3 regions of the Endozoicomonas sp. PH6C genome follow, and region 2 is predicted to be linked to each of the others. Evidence: predicted binding sites of a transcription regulator. Region 2 holds the regulator's gene; each other region holds the start of a gene.

Region 1 (2,275 bases), 1.9 Mb from region 2:
TGTTGGCACCCAGAGTAACAGGGTACATCTGACGAACGGTGAAGACGCCACTGCCTACCAGAGGAACCATAAGACTGGTGGTAGTAGAAGAGGATTGCACCATTACGGTCATAACAGTACCGGAGGCAATACCGGAAATCGGACCACGACCAATAGACTTGTGCAGAATGTCCCTGGCACGTCCCACCATAACTTTTTTCAGCAGCTTGCCCAGTCTTACGACCGAGCTGAAGATAAGGAAGATACCGAAGGCGATCATGGTCAGGCCAGCCAGTGTGCTGTCGGGCAGGAGGCCTGCAAAATCCTTGACAATATTCACGGCCGGCTTGGTCAGGGGTTTGACGAAATTCAGGCTGCCCATATCAATAGCAGAGCCACCTACCAACAGTGCGGCTACGTGCTGTGAAATATCGCTCAGGAAGCCGGTCATCAATTCCAGAGGCAACAGAATCAGAACCGCCAGATAGTTAAAGAAGTCGTGAACTGTCGAAGCAGCAAAAGCTCGCTTAAAGGATTTGTCGCAACCCATGTGACCCAGACTGACCAGAGTATTTGTGATGGTGGTACCAATATTGGCTCCCATTATCATGGGGATCGCCATCTCTACCGGCAGGCCGCCAGCCACGAGGCCAACGATAACAGAGGTTACTGTACTGGAAGACTGAACCAGAGCCGTGGCGAGGGTACCGGCTATCAGTGCCAGCATAGTGTTGTTGGCAAAGCTGAACAGCTCTGCAGCTGCTTCTGCGCCACCTACGGCCATTTTAAAACCAGAGCCCACTACACTGACGGCAACCAGGAGAGCATAGATCCAGAGGATAACTCTCAGCCAGATACGGCCATAGTGCCTGCTGGTGTATTTATAGTCAGCTTTGGTGCTGGCTTGACTAGTTGCTTCAGACATTTTCTGCACCTTGGTGCTGTGTGGATAGAGATGATGGCGAAAATATAGGTGTTTTGTTTCAGAAATATTACAGTTATGACATTTTTTTGAAATATTTAAAAACCCTCCAGGACCAGGGCAAAGACTGCAGAAATATGACAGTGCTCGTTTTCGGGGCAACCCTTTTCCATGCCGGAACCCGGAGGTCCCAAAAGCATGGGAGCCAGAGTGATGCGACAACCTGCAGAACAGGGAGTAGTTACCTGAGAAGTTTATCGAACAACTGCACTCTAACCGTTTCTCCTGCCTCAATATTTCCCTGGGAAGCGGGCAAAATGATGTAACAATTAGCCATACTCATGGATCGGAGAATCCCCGACCCCTGACTGCCCGATGTGACTACCTCGGCTTCTCCTCTCTCGTTGGTTGAGAGAATGCCCCTCTGGAATTCCAGGCGACCGGGTTGTTTCTTTAGGGGAGTGAGGCACGTTGCTGGTAGTTCAGCAGCAGGAGTTGGTTCTGCTCCCATCATATGTTGCAATGCGGGCGCTGCCAATTGTTGGAAAGTTACCGTAGCGGAAACCGGATTGCCGGGTAGCCCAAAGAAAACACTGTTGGGAAGTTTACCAAAGGCAAAGGGTTTGCCGGGTTTAATGGCCAGCCTCCAGAACGAAGTATGGCCTATTTCACTGAGAATATCTTTGACAAAGTCGACGTCACCTACGGATACCCCACCAGAGGTGACAACTGCATCAGCCTGCTGATCAGCTTTCAGAAAAGCTTTCCGGATCTCGTCGCGGTCATCATGGAGTTTTCCAAGGTCAATCACTTCTGCACCCAGTCGCTTGAGCATCGCTGATACTGCAAACCTATTGCTGTCGTATATATTACCTTGTCCGAGAGTCTCGCCGGGCAGCTTCAGTTCATCACCCGTGGAAAAGAGCGCTACTTTTATTCTGCGAATGACTGGAACTTCAGGGATTCCCAATGAAGCCAGCAGACCTATATCCTGGGCTTTGATGATGTGTCCCTTTTCAAAAACCTGACAACCTTGAGGAATATCTTCACCGGCACGGCGAACATTATTGCTTGACTGAGAGGGTAGCTTGCTGAAAGCAATACCCTGTTCGGTTATCTCGGCCTGCTCCTGCATGATGACCGTATCGGCACCTACAGGAATGGAAGCACCTGTCATGATTCTTATACAGTGGCCAGGGGGCATAGAACCCTGATAGGGGTGCCCGGCCAGAGATTTTCCGGCCAGCGGCAGTATTGAATGTGGTGCCAGGTCACTGAAACGGACTGCATACCCGTCCATGGCTGAATTATCATGGGACGGAACGTTAACCGGCGAAATAATTGCCTCAGAGATAACCCTGTCCAGGGAGTCAG
Region 2 (2,275 bases):
CAACCGTCAGTGGTGTTCTCAGTTCATGGGAGACATTGGCAACAAAGTCTTTTCTCATGACTTCCAGCTGATTCAAGCGCGTGACATCTCTAACGGTCATGAGACGATTGCCTTTGCCATAAACCGTTATATTAAATTGCAGTTGATGATCCGGGTTGATTGGCGAGGGGATCTCAAGAGCTTTTTGATAACCACCCTGCTCAAAGTAGTCGGCAAACCTTGGATCACGTAGCAGATTGGTAATCAACTGCCCCTGATCGTCAGGCGTCTTAAGCCCTATCAAAGTTCCAGCGGCGGGATTCCACCATTCCAGGTTGCCCTGATTATCTATCATTACAACACCGTCGTTCAGCGCAGCAGTTGATTCCTGAACACGTTCAATCACTCCGGCCAGCTTTTGCCGGGAACGACTGTGCTGTTTTTGCAATCGATAGATACCATCAAAAATTTGCCCCCAGAACCCTTTACTCTCAGGAGGCTCTTTGCTCCTGGCCTTGGGGTCATTCAGCCAGTCCAGCAGCTTGAAAAGCTGACGGAAGCTCCAGACAAAATAACCTCCCATGACCACACAGAGTCCTAAAAAAGGCTCTCCAAACAACCAGCCCAGGGAAAACCCGACAATCACGTAGGCGATCATGCGGCTCAGCAAATGGGTTTTTGAAATTGTTGTCATATTACTCCCGGCCAGATAACTGCTGAGCACTGAGCATAAAAGGTTTACACCCTCGTTGAGAAACGATATCCAGTACCACGAACCGTTTGCACAAAGGCTTCGTAGTTATCACCTAAGGCCTTACGCAAGCGTCGAATGTGTACATCAACGGTTCGCTCTTCCACATAAACGTTGCCACCCCAGACCTGATCCAGTAACTGCCCACGGGTATAGGCACGCTCCTGGTGCGTCAGGAAAAACTGCAGCAAACGGTACTCGGTAGGTCCTATTTCAGCAGGTGAGCCATCAATAGAGACTCTGTGGCTGACAGGGTCCAGCTCCAATCCCTTGATGACAATGGGAGACTGGTTATCAAATCCGCCTGTACGACGGAGAACCGCTTTTAAACGAGCAGCCAGCTCGCGGGGAGAAAAAGGCTTGGTGATGTAGTCATCGGCACCGGTTTCAAGTCCCTGGATTTTGTGGTCTTCTTCACCTTTGGCCGTCAACATAACAATGGGTATTTCAGAGGTCAGCTCATTGCGCTTCAGACGACGGGCCAGTTCAATTCCAGAGACATCTGGTAACATCCAGTCCAACAAGATCAGATCGGGTTTGTTATCCACAATCAGAGAGTGCGCTTCTCTGGCATCTGCTGCCTCAAGACAGTCATACCCTGCCATTTCCAGAGCAACGGTCACCATTTCGCGAATCGGTGCTTCGTCATCTACGATCAGAATGGTCTTTCCTGGCATTAATCTCTACCTGTTATCTGTCGATTCGATTTCGGCGGTGACGTTCTGGCATCTATCAGCTGAAGCTCATTGGGGCTATACCAGGATGGTAGTGTCTCAGGACAGCACCTTTCCTATCGCTCAGGCTGTTTCTCACTACTTTGATCAACCGCACTATACACCGGACATTACACCTTTGAAATGTTACAGGCAGATGACACACTAAAGGCTGATATTGCAGCTTAAAAATAAAAAGATCCCTCAGGGTTTACAGGGTAAGGCTTTTCGCCATTTATCCCTACAGCCACCATAAGTAGCAATACTTACCAGGCTCTAAGCCGGATTGAAGATCAAAGATAACTCAACACGAAACCTGCAAATACAATGGCTCCGGCCCAGTGGTTACTGAGAAACGCCTTGAAGCAGGCTTCACGCTCACGACGACGGGTTAACCATTGCTGGTAAACGAAAAGGGCTGCGACAGCCAACAATGAGAGATAATAGAGAGCACCTAACTCCAGTTGATGGCCTGCCATGGCCAGTGTCATCAGGGTAAGTACCTGCAGGCAACCAACAATCAGGTTATCCATCTCGCCAAATAGAATGGCTGTGGACTTGATACCTACTTTCAGATCATCGTCACGATCCACCATGGCGTATTGAGTATCGTAAGCTACTGTCCAGAAGAGATTGGCCAGAAACATCAGCCAGACGATGTTTCCCAACGAGCCACTCTGAGCCGCAAAAGCCATGGGTATCGACCAGCCAAAAGCAGCCCCCAAAACCACCTGAGGCAGATGAGTGTGTCTTTTGGCAAAAGGGTAAGCCGAGGCCAGCAATAATCCGGCAAAAGAGAGCTGGACGGTAAGAGTATTGGTAAAGAGTACAA
Region 3 (2,275 bases), 360 kb from region 2:
TGTCGTCACTGCGGTTATCACCTTTGGTTTCTTCGTCATTATTGTTGAAGTGTTTACCCAGCACAGCGGCCGTCACTTCTTCAAAGTCGCTGCCTGAGTCATAGACCAGCTCACCTGTTTCGTTCCAGATAGAAAATGAGCGTGCTCCGTAGGAGTAAAGTTCTTCAAACTTGCCGTCGTTATCCGAATCACCCAGAGTGTTGGTAATTTTCAGACGAGCCAGCTTTTTCTGGTCTTTGGCTGCTTCAGCGTTAGGGTGCTCCAGGGCCACCTTAACCTTTTTGGTACGAACTTCTTCTGTGAACCCCAGGCAACCGTCTTCATCATCGTATTTCAGACCACCAGAAGCCAGACATTGAGCTTCAGAAGCAGCTTTGTACCAATAATCTCTGGCATCACCTTCGTTGGCTGTTACAACATAGGTTTTACCTTTCACGGAATAGGTAGCAATGGTATCTGGCTGATACATACCATAGACACCACTCCATTTTTGCAGATTCACACCACCGTCTTTATTACTGGCATCCATCGCAAACTGACCATAATCCTTGTAACCAAGGGGAACAATAGAATCAATGCGAGCATTGGCAATATCAACCAATGCCAGGGCATTGTTTTCCTGCAGAGAGACGTACGCTGTTCTGGAATCATCAGAAACGGCTATGTACTCGGGCTCAAGATCCTGAGCCACAGAAGCATCACGACCAAAAACCCTGACATCCTCTGGCAGCTCACTGTTTCTGGAGTACCCCTTGTTGAAAGCAGTGAAAGTAGCATGACGTGGTTCTTCCAGTTTGCCTTCAGAGGTAACCTTGACGACACTGACTGAACCTTCCGGGTCAATTTTGTAATCCGATGAGGGTTCACCTTCGTTCGCTGTCAGCAGGTATTTTCCATCGGGCGTAAAGGTCACCATATCAGGCAGTGCACCTACAACCTTATAGTCACTGAATACAGCGCCACCTTCAGAATCGAGCTTATAAACTATGACAACGCCTTTCTTTTGTTTGTCACTGTTTTCAACAGCAACAGCCAGCAGATCGCCATGAACAGAAACGCTGTTGGCGGTGCCCAGCTTCATGCCGTCAATACTGGATTCAAGATTGATCTTGCCAATTTTGAGTATATTGGAATCCATGGTCGGATTAGCCAGAGGCTGCCCCTTGAGTGATTTACCGCTGAGAATATCTACGGTTTTATCCAGGGCGTTGACAACATAGATAGATTGACTGGCTTTATGCCAGGCCACAATCTCTGCAGCCCCTTTATGGTAACTGCCAGAAGCATATCGAGCGATCGGCTCCATGGTGGGATGGGAAACTTCAACGTTTTCCTGAACCATTGAACAGCCAGCCAAAATGAAGGGAGCTGCCAGAGTGATAGCGTTGCGAGCGAGTTTCAGTTCCATTGAGATTCCTGATTTTATTCAATTTGATCAGGGCTTTTTATAACGGTTACAAATGACTATTTAATGACATTGTTGACACAAAGACGACAAAAACTGGCTTTTCTCGTCCCACCACTGGAGAGGCTATAGCATAAAGGAATACCCCGCTGTCATATTTCTCAAAAAAAATGCTACCTTGAAACAGTCTGACCATCGATAAAGGCAGTTTATGATGAGAAAATTATTAACATTACTTTTTTTTTACTTCATAGCATCCGCATCAGCGGCAAATGCAAATCCTAAAATATTTCAAGCAGCTGAGAAATTTATACTTTTGTGTAACGTGTTATCATTAAAAATTATGCCTCCGGGAAGTCAAAACTATGAAATATATAAGTCTATTAGTTTTAACAGTGGTTTGAATATAATGATTGACGATATCAGGATATTGCTTTCTGAATTGCAACACAGATCTACCAGAAAAGATTTGAGTGTAAAATCTTTGTTTGTTATGAACATGCCTAAGTTGCCTTTTCCTGTTTTTCCACCAGCCTTCTATGAGGCTACAGCTGATCTTAATTTGCAACAAACACGAGCAGTTTCGCTCGATCAATTTTGTTTGCAAAATTTTGAAAAACCAGAGAGTCAACTATATGAAAAGTTAAACAATCTACTATCAAGAGTTAAAGAAATAATTGTAGGCAACGAGCAGTTTAAGAGCTTATGTGAAAACTTAAGTTTACACACACCACTATCAGAAGTTGTAGAATCTCTCCATAGGATAAGGTAATGAGTTTTAGGTAATCGAGAACGACAAACCAGAGCTCTGGGCAGCCTCTGCAACATGAAAACAATTAGAATAGTCCCCTGAAAAAACAAACCCGGAGC

Evidence for each region. The regulator PhoB, encoded in region 2, activates phosphate uptake and scavenging genes when phosphate is short. The targets are predictions, from matches to a motif close to TGTCATANNNNTGTCANA.
Region 1: the regulator PhoB is predicted to act here: its motif matches at 979-996, upstream of ACOMG9_RS20050 (Na/Pi symporter).
Region 3: the regulator PhoB is predicted to act here: its motif matches at 1,460-1,477, upstream of ACOMG9_RS01935 (choice-of-anchor I family protein).

The regions. Positions count from the first base shown of each region.
Region 1 is NZ_CP185342.1:5,443,050-5,445,324, reverse strand. Features, by position in the region: gene ACOMG9_RS20050 (Na/Pi symporter) at 1-904, opposite strand, end outside; gene moeA (molybdopterin molybdotransferase MoeA) at 1,143-2,275, opposite strand, start outside.
Region 2 is NZ_CP185342.1:141,877-144,151, reverse strand. Features, by position in the region: gene phoR (phosphate regulon sensor histidine kinase PhoR) at 1-673, opposite strand, end outside; gene phoB (phosphate regulon transcriptional regulator PhoB) at 718-1,407, opposite strand; gene ubiA (4-hydroxybenzoate octaprenyltransferase) at 1,737-2,275, opposite strand, start outside.
Region 3 is NZ_CP185342.1:500,533-502,807, reverse strand. Features, by position in the region: gene ACOMG9_RS01935 (choice-of-anchor I family protein) at 1-1,408, opposite strand, end outside; gene ACOMG9_RS01930 (hypothetical protein) at 1,617-2,177, shown strand.